Regions from separate parts of the Citrobacter europaeus genome, predicted to be linked through region 3. Evidence: predicted binding sites of a transcription regulator. Region 3 holds the regulator's gene; each other region holds the start of a gene.

Region 1 (5,020 bases), 500 kb from region 3:
GGATGAGGGTGCCCAACGCAAGGCGCAACGCGGTAACGCCCGGCGCGCCAACGAGCGGGAACAGCGATTTCGCCAGAGATGCTCCGCTTTGAATGGATGACATAGCAATGAGCAAAACCAAAATAGGCAACCAGACTGGCGCTTTACGTGACGACCCCGGCATCCTTTCTCCTGTCAATGATGATTACACGCCTTCATCTGCGCGACGTTGCAGTTTTGCTACGACACGGATGACTTTATGTATAGAAAAGTAAAACAGCGAGTGTAATGGAAATACACATCGCTGGTTGACTATTCGTTGAAAAAAAAATTGCTCAGTTCCGTACAATGGCATGAAAATGATGGATTAATAATCTGTGTGATTAGGATTAATCTGGATGAATGTGCCATATTGTGCGCGCAATAATGGCATTTTACGTTAGAAAAGTGATGTTAATTGAAAGAGATAGCGGGTTTCTGAAATGTTCTGTTACATGAAAGACCCCGTTAGACATCGCGAATCGCAAAGAGTTTCCCATCAATTTTTGGTATATTTAAAACTTAAGATTTACTTGAAGCACATTTGAGGTGGTTATGAAAAAAATTGCATGTCTTTCAGCACTGGCCGCTGTTCTGGCTTTCTCCGCAGGTACTGCAGTAGCTGCTACTTCTACCGTTACCGGTGGTTACGCTCAGAGCGATGCTCAGGGCGCAGCGAACAAAATGAACGGTTTCAACCTGAAGTATCGCTACGAGCAGGACAACAACCCGCTGGGTGTTATCGGTTCCTTCACTTACACTGAAAAAGATCGTACCGATGCTTCTGGCGACTACAACAAAACCCAGTACTACGGCATCACTGCTGGTCCGGCTTACCGTCTGAACGACTGGGCAAGCATCTACGGTGTAGTGGGTGTTGGTTACGGTAAATTCCAGAACGCAGCATCCCCGGCTGACAACCACACCACCAGCGACTACGGTTTCTCTTACGGTGCTGGTCTGCAGTTCAACCCGATCGAAAACGTTGCTCTGGACTTCTCCTACGAGCAGAGCCGTATTCGTAGCGTTGACGTTGGCACCTGGATCGCTGGCGTGGGTTACCGCTTCTAATCACTCCGGTGATATGAAAAATCCGCCTTTTAGGGCGGATTTTTTTTGCGTGTAATTTAGAGATTAACGAGATTTGGTCTCAAAGATATCGGTACCAAGATGGTTGTAATCCACCTTCTGCAGTTTGAAGTTGGTGATGTACACCGGGCCGGCCTTTTTCTCTGAAATAAAGCGGTAGCTGTTGGTAATTTCCTTTGCGCTTATCCCTGTCCACTGTGAGAAAAAGCTGAGGAAATCATTCGCAGAGCGACGGGCTTTAATCACCCGATGCGCTTTATCATCGCTCGACAGCACCATGAAAGGCACCTGGAAATTCTGCTGGAACTGATCGTCATGCGCCAGGTACTGCACCTCTTTTCCTCGCTCTTTAAACGCGAGGCCATGATCGGAAAAATAGACCATCGAGAAGCTGGTACCGCTGTTACGTAGCTGATCGTATAGCTGACGCAGCAGGTCATCCGTCTGAGTCATGGTGTACAGGTAGCAGGATGTCTCTTTTGACTGGACGAAGGTCTCGTATTTACCCTGCGTACGGTCGCAGGCCTGTGGATGTGAGCCCATTAAATGCAGCACGATGAGCTGTGGCTGGGTGCGCTCGGTTGCCAGCACCTGGGCGGTCATCTTCAACAGCGCTTCGTCACGGGTGTTTTTATCCGCTTCGAAATCACCGCTTTTGAGAAACTGAACTTCATCAGCGCGTTTCGCGATGCTGGCGATGGCCGTATCGTATTCACCAATCTGTCCCTGATTGGAAAACCACCACGTCTGGAATCCCGCTCGGTTGGCCAGGGTGACAAAGTTATCCTGGAACTGGGGCTTATTGTCGACCACCCGATTCAGCGTCAGGCCGAGTGATTTTTGCGTCGAACCGCTTGCCGCAATGTAATCCGCGAAGATGTAGCCGTTAACGGAGCTGGCAAACGGGGTGTTATCCCAGTGGCCGCCAAACGCGCCTAACGCATCGCGGCGGGCGCTTTCGCCGATCACCACGACGTAGGTGTGATACTTCGGCTTGACGGCGGTTACCGTCCAGCTGTCTTTTACGCTCGACAGTTTCGCCATACGCTCTTGTTCATCGAGCACTTCGTTGTTATTGACGATAACGTCCTTGGCAAAGCGGAAAACCGGATAGCCAGTGTCTTTCAGCTTGAACACGCCGCCCCAGGCCAGGTTTTGCACTGGGGTAACAAAGAACGCGACAACGCTGAACAGCAAACAAACGCTGTCGAACTTGTTCCAGCCACGTTGCTGTACATCTTTTTTACGGCGTATGGCGATAACGCCGAGGGCGAAAATAAATACCCCAACCAGATAACTGTACCAGGGGAAGATGGTCAGGATTTCAGTAGACTCTTCCATATTGGTTGAGTGCAGCGCCAGCAAGGTATTGAAGTTCGGCGCACCATAAGCCTGGCCGAACGGAAAGTACATTGCCGCAATGAATGAACAAATGCCAATCAGTGCTTTCTGCACGCGCGGCGCGCTACGCCACAGCAGCATCAATATACAGGTGAAAGCAACGCTATAGAGCAGGCTAAGTGGATAGCCCAGCGCAAGGTTGATCAGCAGAGACTGTAAGAAATAGAGGCCAGTCCACGGACTAATTGCCCGGCTACGAGCAATGATTGAATCTTTGAGGGTTAAATTCATATGCCACTGTTACAAAAACGCCATGTGCTTACCCTGGCGCTAAGGGTCATTGCCTGCCTGAGAGAGCGAGAAGAGGGATAGGGTCCGCATCCGCGAGCCGCAATATACGCAGGGCTGCGAAAAGATAGAGTGTGCGCAGGAGAAGGTCAACTACTACAAAGAAATTGTTTTGCGAGGGACGTGGCAAAACTGACAAAAAGAAGGGTTATTGGCAGGAAAACGATCGCCGTATCCGTGTTACGGCAGGAAAAAGAAGCGGCGTACCGCGACGCCGCATTATTTTTCTGAAGGTTTATCCTGCTCTGGTTTGCTGTTAATCATGTCGCACAGCATAGAGATAAGCATTAACCGTACTTTAAAGGGAGAGTGGCTAAACACGCGTATACACCTCTTAAATTCATTCATATAAACCTCCTGACTTCACGATCCCATCAGTCCTTGAGGGATGTCTTTATTATATACAGATATAGCACAGGCTATATTATATAGCTATTGCTAAAACGTTAATTTTTTGTGCCCACGCAACTCTGGTTTACAATGAGCGCTCTCTAATCAGATGCCGTTAACGCGTCACAGGAACGAGGAAGCATAATGAGTCGTCGCGCAGGTACGCCAACAACAAAAAAAGTGACGCAATTGGTGAATGTCGAAGAACACGTTGAAGGATTTCGTCAGGTCCGGGAGGCACATCGCCGTGAGCTGATTGATGACTACGTAGAGCTGATTTCCGATCTCATTATTGAGGTTGGTGAAGCGCGCCAGGTAGATATGGCCGCGCGGCTTGGGGTTTCCCAGCCGACGGTTGCTAAAATGCTTAAGCGTCTTGCTTCAGTCGGATTGATTGAAATGATCCCCTGGCGAGGCGTGTTTTTAACCGCAGAAGGTGAGCGACTGGCTCAGGAGAGTCGGGAGCGTCATCAGATTGTAGAGAATTTCCTGTTGATGTTAGGTATCAGCCCGGAAATTGCCCGTCGCGACGCTGAGGGAATGGAGCACCACGTCAGTAAGGAAACGCTGGAAGCTTTTAGCCGGTTTACGCAACAGCAAGGAACAGGCTCTGAATGAGTTTTCCTTTATTACGCGCCCTACAGCGCGATCGTTTTTTTCAGTTGTTAATCATCGTCGGGATTGTACTAAGCCTGTTTACGCCATTTGCGCCCCGGTCGTGGCCGGGGGCGATTGACTGGCACACGATTATCACGCTTAGCGGGCTGATGTTACTGACCAAAGGGGTGGAGCTAAGCGGTTACTTCGATGTGTTAGGGCGCAAGATGACCCGCCGCTTCAATACTGAACGCCAATTGGCGATATTTATGGTGCTGGCGGCGGCGCTGCTGTCGACGTTTCTGACCAACGATGTTGCGCTGTTTATTGTGGTTCCGCTGACCATCACCCTGAAAAAATTGTGCGCCATTCCGGTGAATCGCCTGATTATCTTTGAGGCGCTGGCGGTAAACGCCGGATCGTTACTCACGCCAATAGGCAATCCACAAAACATTCTGATGTGGGGACGCTCAGGCTTATCGTTTAGCGCGTTTATCTGGCAAATGGCACCGCTTGCGGGGGCCATGATGCTGACGCTGGTGGTGCTGTGCTGGTTCAGTTTCCCACACAAAGCCTTGCACTATCATACCGGTACGTGCGCGCCTGACTGGCAACCGCGCCTGGTGTGGGGCTGTCTTGCGTTGTATATCATCTTCCTGACGGCACTGGAGTTAAAACATGGGCTGTGGGGCCTGGCGGTTGTGGCGGCAGGTTTCATGGTGCTGGCTCGCCGCGTGATCCTCAGCGTGGACTGGACGTTGCTGTTGGTGTTTATGGCGATGTTCATTGATGTGCATTTGCTGACGCAGCTCCCGGCCTTACAGGGGATGACCCATCAGATTGGCACCCTCTCAGCGCCGGGGCTTTGGTTGACCGCCATTGGCCTGTCGCAGTTTATCAGTAATGTTCCCAGTACGATTTTGCTGCTGAACTACGTCCCGCCAACGCTGCTGTTAGCCTGGGCGGTCAATGTGGGCGGCTTTGGGCTGTTGCCGGGGTCGCTGGCGAATCTTATTGCTTTACGGATGGCAAACGACCGACGGATCTGGTGGCGTTTTCATTGGTATTCGGTGCCGATGCTGATATGGGCGGCGCTGGTGGGATATGGTTTGTTGTTACTAATGTAATAGCGGCATTGAGGCAATAAAAAAGGCGGATGAATTATCCGCCTTTTTCGTGTCAGGTATGTGCTTAGTTCAGACGAACCGGCATACCTGAACGGTTCTGAACCGCCTGC
Region 2 (5,020 bases), 1.2 Mb from region 3:
GTGGTACGAATAACAATGGGCACCTGCAGCAGCGCCAGCGCGATAACGCCCGCCCAGCCGGAGAAGTGCTCCATTTTTGCTACCACGATGGTGTAAACAAACAGGCCAACTACGATTGATGGCGCAGACAACAGGATGTCGTTGATAAAGCGGATGACCTCAGCCAGCCAGGACTTACGTCCATACTCTGCCAGGTAGATGCCCGCCATAATACCAAGCGGTGTACCAAACACGGTCGCCCACAGAATTAACAGCCCGCTACCGGCCAGGGCGTTCGCCAGACCACCGCCCGCCGTATTCGGCGGAGGCGTCATTTCGGTGAACAACGCCAGCGACATACCGTCAATACCGCGGGTGATCGTGGACATCAGGATCCAGATCAGCCAGAACAGACCGAACGCCATGGTCGCCATAGAGAGCGTCAGCGCGATGCGGTTCTTCAGGCGACGACGCGCCTGCATTTTACGGCGGGATTCCGCTAGTGCAGCGGTGTTTTGCATTTCAAGCGTAGCCATTAGCGTGCCCCCTCGTTCTTCGCAAGGCGCATGATCATGAACTTAGACGCCGCCAGTACGATGAAGGTGATCACAAACAGAATCAGACCCAGTTCCATCAACGCGGCAACGTGCAGCCCTGATTCCGCTTCGGCAAATTCATTCGCCAGCGCAGAGGTAATACTGTTGCCAGGCATGTACAGCGAGGCACTGTCGAGCTGGTAGGTGTTACCGATGATAAAGGTCACCGCCATGGTTTCACCCAGCGCGCGACCCAGACCAAGCATCACACCGCCAATCACACCGTTTTTGGTGAACGGCAGGACGATGCGCCAGATAACTTCCCAGGTAGTACAACCGATGCCGTAGGCTGACTCTTTCATCAGGACCGGCGTTTGTTCGAACACATCGCGCATAACCGCCGCAATGTACGGGATGATCATGATAGCGAGGATCACGCCAGCAGCCAGAATACCAATACCAAACGCCGGACCAGCAAACAGCGCGCCAACAAACGGAATGTTGGAAAGGATGTTCCCGACCGGTTCCTGGAAATAAGTCGCAAACAGCGGAGCAAAAATAAACAGGCCCCACATGCCGTACACGATACTTGGAATTGCCGCCAGCAGCTCAATAGCGATACCCAGCGGGCGACGCAGCCAGCCAGGTGCAAGTTCAGTCAGGAATAAAGCAATGCCGAAACTCACCGGAACGGCGATCAGCAGCGCGATAAGCGAGGTGACCAGCGTACCGTAAATCGGTACTAATGCACCGTAGATGTCGTTTGGCGCATCCCATTCTTTAGTCCACAGAAAGGAGAAGCCAAATTTCTGAATGCTTGGCCAGGAGGAGATAACCAGAGAGACAATAATGCCACCCAACATCAATAGCACAATCAGCGCAGCCAGTTTTACCAGCGCGCTGAATATCATGTCACCCTTTTTACCCGGTGGGTTAAAAGCAGGCTTGGTTGCAGCCATAAATCACTCTTTAAGTTTGGGCCAGGAAGCACGCATTTTATCGTGCTTCCCGGCTAACGTAATGCCATACCCTAAATAATTCGAATTGCAGCAAGGCGGCAAGCTTGTGGATCCCCAGGAGCATAGATTCACTATGTGACTGGAGTGAACAAGCACAGCCAACACAGCTGCGGCTCGAAGTATGACGGGTATTTAGTACAGCGCTTTACCGCTGCTGTCTTTCACGTTGGTCTTCCATGCAGCACGAATCTGCTCAACCACGCTGTCCGGCAAGCTGGCGTAATCCAGGTCATTAGCCTGTTTGCCGCCATTTTTGTACGCCCAGTCGAAGAACTTCAGCACTTCAGCGCCCTGCTCAGGTTTCTTCTGCTCTTTATGCACCAGGATGAAGGTGGTGGAAGTGATAGGCCACGCATCGTCACCTTTCTGGTTAGTCAGATCCTGAGCGAAGGTTTTGCTCCAGTCAGCGCCTTTTGCGGCATTAGCGAAGCTCTCTTCGGTCGGGCTTACCGGTTTACCATCAGCAGAGACCAGCTTGGTGTACGCCAGGTTGTTCTGCTTAGCGTAAGCGTACTCAACGTAGCCGATAGAGCCCGGCAGACGCTGGACGAACGCGGCGATACCGTCGTTACCTTTACCGCCCAGACCGGTCGGCCAGTTAACGGTAGAGCCGGAACCAATTTTAGATTTCCACTCTTCGTTCACTTTTGCCAGATAGCTGGTGAAGACAAAGGACGTACCGGAACCGTCAGCACGACGCACAACGGCGATATTCTGCGAAGGCAGCTTCAGACCCGGGTTCAGTTTGGTGATGGCTTCATCATCCCACTTCTTAATTTTACCGAGGTAGATGTCGCCGAGCGTTTTACCGTCCAGCACCAGCTCGCCGGATTTCAGGCCAGGGATGTTGACTGCCAGTACCACACCACCGATAACGGTCGGGAACTGGAACAGGCCTTCTTGATTGAGTTTTTCGTCAGACAGCGGCGCATCTGAAGCACCGAAATCAACGGTATTCGCAGTGATTTGTTTTACACCACCGGAGGAGCCGATACCCTGGTAGTTTACTTTGCTACCGGTCTCTTTCTGATAGGTATCTGCCCATTTGGCATACACTGGCGCAGGGAAGGTTGCACCTGCACCTGTCAGGCTCGCTGCTGCAAACGCAGAGAACGCGCTCATGGATAAGGTCGCGGCGACAACAGTTGCGACAGTGGTACGCATAACTTTCATAATGTCTCCTGCACGGTTTTCGTAAATCGTTGTTTGAGTTGCTACTGTGAGCAAAATAGGACAAACAGGTGACAGTTAAATGTACGAAATATGACAGTTTTATGACAACGAAAAATACGTGAAGTTTCTCAGATAAAAATGCATTTAAAACAAAATGTTAGTCATTACCATGACAATAACATTTCGCTAAAATTTTCTTTTTATGACACTGCAAACAGTAGCTGAAGATGACGGTTTGTCACATAAAACAGGCGGGATAATTGATTAAAAACAGAACAAGCGAAAAAATAATGCCCCGCTTGTAGCAGGGCATTTTCAGTTCAGTTAAGTACGGATTACTCTACGGTAACCGACTTCGCCAGGTTACGCGGCTGGTCCACGTCGGTGCCTTTAATCAGCGCCACATGATACGCCAGCAGCTGCAGCGGAACGGTGTAGAAGATTGGTGCAATTACCTCTTCCACATGCGGCATCTCAATGATGTGCATGTTTTCACTGCTGGTAAAGCCAGCATCCTGGTCAGCAAAGACGTACAGCTGGCCGCCACGGGCGCGAACTTCTTCAATGTTGGATTTCAGTTTTTCCAGCAGTTCGTTGTTCGGTGCCACGACGATAACCGGCATATCAGCGTCAATCAGCGCCAGTGGACCGTGCTTCAGTTCACCTGCGGCATACGCTTCAGCGTGAATATAAGAAATCTCTTTCAGCTTCAGCGCGCCTTCCAGCGCAATTGGGTACTGATCGCCACGACCAAGGAACAGCGCATGGTGTTTGTCAGAGAAACCTTCAGCCAGAGCGGCAATGCGTTTGTCCTGAGACAGCATCTGCTCAATACGACTCGGCAGCGCCTGCAGTCCGTGAACGATTTCCTGCTCAATAGACGCATCCAGGCCTTTCAGACGAGACAGTTTCGCCACCAGCATCAGCAGAACGGTCAGTTGCGTGGTAAAGGCTTTCGTGGAGGCCACACCGATTTCGGTACCGGCATTGGTCATCATCGCCAGATCGGATTCACGCACCAGAGAAGATCCCGGGACGTTACAGATAGCCAGCGAGCCCAGATAGCCCAACTCTTTAGATAAGCGCAGACCCGCCAGGGTATCCGCCGTTTCACCAGACTGGGAAAGGGTGATCATCAGGCTGTTACGACGCACGGCAGATTTGCGATAGCGGAACTCAGAAGCGATTTCGACATCACAAGGAATACCCGCCAGCGATTCAAACCAGTAGCGCGATACCATACCTGAGTTGTACGACGTACCGCAGGCGATAATCTGGATATGCTCAACCTGCGACAGCAGCTTGTTGGCATGCGAACCCAGCTCGCTTAAATCCACTTCACCGTGGCTAATGCGCCCGGTCAGCGTATTTTTAATTGCGTTCGGCTGTTCGTAGATCTCTTTCTGCATGTAGTGGCGATAAATACCTTTTTCGCCCGCATCGTATTGCAGATTAGATTCGATATCCTGACGTTTCACTTCCGCGCCAGACTTGTCGAAAATGGTAACCGAACGACGGGTCACTTCCGCAATGTCACCCTCTTCCAGGAAGATAAAGCGACGGGTTACCGGCAGCAGCGCCAACTGATCGGAAGCGATAAAGTTCTCACCCATACCCAGCCCAATCACCAGCGGGCTACCAGAACGAGCGGCCAGCAGGGTTTCCGGGTTACGGGTATCCATGATCACCGTGCCGTAGGCACCGCGCAGCTGCGGAATAGTACGCAGCACGGCTTCACGCAGCGTACCACCCTGTTCCAGTTCCCAGTGCACCAGGTGAGCAATCACTTCGGTGTCTGTTTCAGAAACAAAGGTGTAACCACGGGTTTTCAGCAGTTCACGCAGCGGTTCATGGTTTTCAATGATGCCGTTATGCACCACGACAATGTGTTCAGAAACATGAGGATGCGCGTTCGCTTCTGAAGGTTCGCCGTGTGTCGCCCAACGGGTATGAGCGATACCTGTCCCACCATGCAGCGGATGTTCTTCCGCAGCAGCAGTCAGCATCTGCACTTTACCCAGACGACGCAGACGGGTCATATTGCCTTCAGCATCGACAACGGCCAGACCAGCAGAGTCATAACCACGATATTCCAGACGACGTAAACCTTCGAGAAGGATTTCAGCTACATCACGCTGCGCGATAGCGCCAACAATTCCACACATATTTTTTGATTCCGAATTTAGGCATTGTGCCTGTCGTTGTCGCTGACCTGTATTTGCCCTTTCCGGGCGCCCCGAGCCTTGTAGAGAGTGGGGTTATTTTTTTAGGTACTGCTTGTTGAGCGGAGGATTATATTATCCCCTCATCTCT
Region 3 (5,020 bases):
TGGTGGCGATTTATGTCCGTTTGTAGCTCATTTTGCCGAATAAGCCAGTTGAGGTGCTGTTGCTGGACGTGCTGGCTGGTAATGTATTGTTTTTCTTCGTCAGTAAGTACCTGCAAACTCTCTGTCAGGGATTGCACCTGCTCTGGTGCTAATAACGCAACGCCACTGGCCTGGGCCTGCAGTTTTTCCAGCGCCGTACGCGCTGATTTGTGTTTTTCAAACACCATCGCGGAAATTTGGCCGTAGATCTCAGTGCCGGTTAGCTCTTCCAGCAGCTCGGCGCGCTCTTTCGGTTTGGCATTAAGAAATGCGGCGAACTGCCCCTGAGACAGCAGCATCGAACGGGTAAAACGACCGTAATCCAGCCCGGTAAGCTCGGCGGTCATCTCCAGCTTGTCTTTGACTTTATCGGCGAGGATTTTACCATCGGCGCAGCGGGCCAGTTCTACGCGCGGGACCTGCAGGTTGCCCTCAGGCTGGTTGCGTGCCCGGTTCTGACTCCAGAAAGCGCGGTAGGCTTCGCCCCGCACCTCAAATTCGACCTCGGCCAGACACTCTGCGGTGTCGCGGGTCATCAGGTCGTTTTGCGACTGTGACACGGTATTCAGGCGTGGCGTTTCGTGGTACAGCGCAAGGCAAATCGCGTCCAGCAGGGTGGTTTTCCCCGCCCCCGTTGGTCCGGTGATGGCAAACAGCCCGTTGCTGGCAAAAGGCTCGGCGGTAAAATCGACTTTCCATTCTCCCTTCAGGGAGTTGAGGTTTTTCAGGCGCAGGCTGAGAATTTTCATGCTTCAGCCTCCCCGGCAAGCGTGTGCAAGGTTGCGCTAAACAGCTGGTTAAGCCGCTCACGCTGTGGTTCTTCGAGTTCTTCCAGCGCCAGACGGCGGTCAAAAACTTCCGCCACACTCAGTTCACTTAACGTTTCACGCCGTTCATTGGCCATGATACGTTCGCGCTGTTCCCGGCTGCGGCGCACCAGTAACACCTCTACCGGTAAATCTTCGGTTAAGGCCTGGATTTTGCGCTGCATATCATGCAGATAGTCGTCGGTGGTGATTTCAATATCCAGCCACACCGGCGGCTCTTGCTGCATGTCGCGCCACTGGTCAAGCTGGGCGGTAATGGCGGCTAAATCGCCTTTCAGTACTGCAAGCTGCTGCGTGACCGGGACGGTGAGATTTTCAACGGCGCTGAGTTTCCCCGCTTCAAAGCTCACCAGATGTACACATTTGTTTTTGCCGCACTCGTCAAAACTGAGCGCAATCGGCGAACCGCAGTAGCGGATATGTTCCGTGCCGCCGATAACCTGCGCCCGGTGAATATGTCCCAGCGCGATGTAGTCCGCTGGTGGGAAGTTTTGTGCCGGGAAGGCGTCCAGCGTACCGATATAAATGTCACGTACGGCGTCACTTTTACTGGCGCCGACGGTGGTCAAATGTCCGGTCGCAATGATGGGGATATTCCGATCGCCGCGCAGCGTACAGGCGTCCTGATACTGCTGCTGGTAATAATCAGTAATCGCGCCCAGCAAATGCTGCTGTTTTTCTTGTCCTGTCAGTCCAGCCTGGCTGGTGATGATGTCGCGCGGACGTAAAAAAGGAACCGGACACAGGATTGCCCCCGGGGTGCCGTCGCGTTGTAGCAGAATTTGCGGCGCATGGCCGGCGCTGGCAACGACCGTGGTGTTGAGAAATGCCAGAATGTCGCGAGATTCATTGAGCGTGGCGACGGAGTCGTGGTTACCTGCCAGCACCACCAGATGACAGCCGGTTTGCTGCAAATTGACGACAAAGCGGTTATACAGCTCTCGGGCATAGCTTGGCGGTGAGCCAGTATCGAAAATATCGCCTGCCACAATTATGGCATCCACCTGCTGGGATTGCGCCGTTTCCAGCAGCCAGTCGAGAAAGGCCTGATGTTCAGCGGCGCGGCTCTTGCTGTAGAAATTTTGGCCCAGATGCCAGTCAGACGTGTGAAGGATACGCATAAGAGTTCCATGACGATAAAACAATGGCGGGGATTATAACCCTGTAAGGACGTTAATATCTTGTCTCCGGGCTGTCATAATTCACCGGGCTGCGTTAAACCTGGGCTATCTTTTCATAAATCTGTCATAAAACTGACGCATAATGGCACTGTATTGATGGCAAACGATTTAATTATAAACAGGGCAAATCATGGCGAGACGTATTCTGGTCGTAGAAGATGAAGCTCCAATTCGTGAAATGGTCTGCTTCGTGCTCGAGCAAAACGGATTTCAACCCGTTGAAGCCGAAGACTATGACAGTGCTGTGAACCAACTCAATGAACCCTGGCCGGATCTCGTCTTACTTGACTGGATGCTTCCCGGCGGCTCGGGTCTGCAGTTTATTAAACATCTCAAGCGCGAAGCGATGACGCGGGACATCCCTGTGATGATGCTGACGGCGAGAGGTGAAGAGGAAGACCGCGTTCGGGGTCTGGAAACCGGCGCGGATGACTATATTACCAAGCCGTTTTCTCCCAAGGAGCTGGTGGCGCGTATTAAAGCGGTTCTGCGTCGTATTTCCCCGATGGCGGTGGAAGAGGTTATTGAGATGCAGGGGCTAAGCCTTGATCCGACCTCGCATCGCGTGATGACCGGCGAGGATCCGCTGGATATGGGGCCGACCGAATTCAAACTGTTGCACTTCTTTATGACTCACCCTGAGCGTGTCTACAGCCGTGAACAACTCCTCAATCATGTCTGGGGAACCAATGTCTACGTGGAAGACCGGACAGTGGATGTGCATATCCGCCGCTTACGTAAAGCGCTGGAGCACAGCGGACACGATCGTATGGTGCAGACGGTTCGCGGGACGGGATATCGTTTTTCGACCCGCTTCTGACTGACAAGAATCATGGCCTGATGGAGTAGGCCGTAAATGGAGTAAGACGTTTGCTAGAACGATTGTCATGGAAAAGGTTGGTACTGGAGCTGATCCTGTGCTGCATACCGGCATTTATCCTTAGCGCTTTTTTCGGTTACCTGCCCTGGTTTTTACTGGCGTCGGTAACGGGCCTGCTTATCTGGCATTTCTGGAATCTATTACGTTTGTCCTGGTGGCTATGGGTCGACAGAAGCATGACGCCGCCGCCGGGGCGAGGCAGTTGGGAGCCGCTGTTATATGGGCTGCATCAAATGCAGCTTCGCAACAAAAAGCGCCGTCGAGAACTGGGTAACCTGATTAAACGTTTTCGCAGCGGGGCGGAATCGCTACCCGACGCGGTGGTGTTGACCACCGAAGAAGGCGGTATCTTCTGGTGTAACGGACTGGCTCAGCAGGTTCTGGGACTGCGCTGGCCGGACGATAGCGGGCAAAATATTCTTAACCTGCTTCGCTATCCGGAATTCACACAATATCTGAAAACGCGCGACTTTAGCCGGCCTATCAATCTGGTGCTCAATACCGGACGGCATCTGGAAATTCGCGTGATGCCCTACACCGATAAGCAACTGCTGATGGTGGCGCGCGACGTTACCCAGATGCACCAACTTGAAGGTTCACGACGTAACTTTTTTGCCAACGCCAGCCATGAGCTGCGTACGCCGCTGACGGTGTTACAGGGTTACCTGGAAATGATGCAGGAGCATCCGCTGGAAGGGACGACGCGTGAAAAAGCGCTGCATACCATGCGTGAACAAACGTACCGCATGGAAGGACTGGTGAAACAGCTGCTGACGCTGTCAAAAATTGAGGCTGCACCGACGTTGCAACTGAATGAGAAGGTCGATGTACCCATGATGCTGCGCGTAGTTGAGCATGAAGCGCAGACGCTGAGCCAGCAAAAACATACGTTTACCTTTGATGTTGATAACAGCCTGAACGTGCGGGGTAACGAGGAACAGTTGCGTAGCGCTATCTCGAATCTCGTCTACAACGCAGTAAACCACACGCCTGCGGGAACGCACATTACCGTACGCTGGCAGCATGTGGCGTCGGGGGCGGAGTTTTGTGTGGAAGATAACGGTCCGGGCATTGCCGCCGAGCATATTCCACGTTTGACCGAACGTTTTTACCGAGTGGATAAAGCGCGATCGCGGCAAACAGGCGGTAGCGGGCTGGGTCTGGCCATCGTGAAGCATGCGCTGCATCATCACGACAGCCGCTTGAATATCGAAAGCGAACCAGGTCAGGGGACGCGATTTAGTTTCGTGATCCCAGAACGTTTGATTGCCAAAAGTAACGGTTAAAGCACATTCGTAAGATTAACTTTCCAAAAGCCAGCACAAGCTGGCTTTTTCCATGCGGTCAATATATGACTCCTGAATTTTACGACGTTTGATTGTTTTTTGTTCGAACTATTACCCATACCTTTTTCCATGAAATGGTGTTTTGTGCTAACCCAATTTTTCATATCGCTATATTGTTCTGGTTTTTGGATCCCACCTTGCTTTAAAACGTTATAAGCGTTTAAATTGCGCTCCAGGTGCTGTCATACCGACTGCATTTGCGCGGTAAATCGAAAAACTATTCTTCGCCGCGCCAGCTCGGGAGTGTTTCCCGCTGGAATTGAGCAAAAATGCCGCTGTATTGTCCCCCAGGGAAAGGCAAAAATTTATTATTTTCAACACCACATCCACAGGCAGTAAGACTTTATGACCCATCAGTTAAAATCGCGCGATATTATCGCTTTGGGATTTATGACATTTGCACTGTTCGTTGGTGCAGGTAACATCATCTTCCCCCCAATGGTTGGTTTGCAGGCAGGTGAACACGTCTGGACTGCGGCTTTTGGCTTTTTGATTACCGCCGTTGGTTTGCCGGTGCTTACCGTTGTCGCGCTGGCGAAAGTCGGTGGTGGTGTGGACCGACTGAGCACGCCTATCGGTAAAGTCGCCGGTCTGCTGCTGGCGACCGTTTGCTATCTGGCAGTTGGGCCGTTATTTGCTACTCCACGTACCGCGACGGTCTCTTTCGAAGTCGGGATTGCACCGCTGACCGGTGACTCTGCGTTGCCGCTGTTTATCTATAGCGTTATCTATTTCGCGATTGTCATT

Evidence for each region. The regulator PhoB, encoded in region 3, activates phosphate uptake and scavenging genes when phosphate is short. The targets are predictions, from matches to a motif close to CTGTCATAAAACTGNCNNAT.
Region 1: a site for PhoB is predicted at 2,746-2,765, ahead of WHR59_RS16015 (phosphoethanolamine transferase). Genes of this name have one in related genera too.
Region 2: a site for PhoB is predicted at 2,796-2,815, ahead of pstS (phosphate ABC transporter substrate-binding protein PstS). Genes of this name have one in related genera too.

The regions. Positions count from the first base shown of each region.
Region 1 is NZ_CP148084.1:3,381,357-3,386,376, reverse strand. It holds gene rhtA (threonine/homoserine exporter RhtA) at 1-163, opposite strand, end outside; gene ompX (outer membrane protein OmpX) at 574-1,089, shown strand; gene WHR59_RS16015 (phosphoethanolamine transferase) at 1,153-2,739, opposite strand; gene mntS (manganase accumulation protein MntS) at 3,016-3,144, opposite strand; gene mntR (manganese-binding transcriptional regulator MntR) at 3,331-3,804, shown strand; gene WHR59_RS16000 (anion transporter) at 3,801-4,910, shown strand; gene ldtB (L,D-transpeptidase) at 4,975-5,020, opposite strand, start outside.
Region 2 is NZ_CP148084.1:5,106,558-5,111,577, reverse strand. It holds gene pstA (phosphate ABC transporter permease PstA) at 1-515, opposite strand, end outside; gene pstC (phosphate ABC transporter permease PstC) at 515-1,474, opposite strand; gene pstS (phosphate ABC transporter substrate-binding protein PstS) at 1,667-2,707, opposite strand; gene glmS (glutamine--fructose-6-phosphate transaminase (isomerizing)) at 3,043-4,872, opposite strand.
Region 3 is NZ_CP148084.1:3,882,487-3,887,506, reverse strand. It holds gene sbcC (exonuclease subunit SbcC) at 1-788, opposite strand, end outside; gene sbcD (exonuclease subunit SbcD) at 785-1,987, opposite strand; gene phoB (phosphate response regulator transcription factor PhoB) at 2,178-2,867, shown strand; gene phoR (phosphate regulon sensor histidine kinase PhoR) at 2,918-4,213, shown strand; gene brnQ (branched-chain amino acid transporter carrier protein BrnQ) at 4,619-5,020, shown strand, end outside.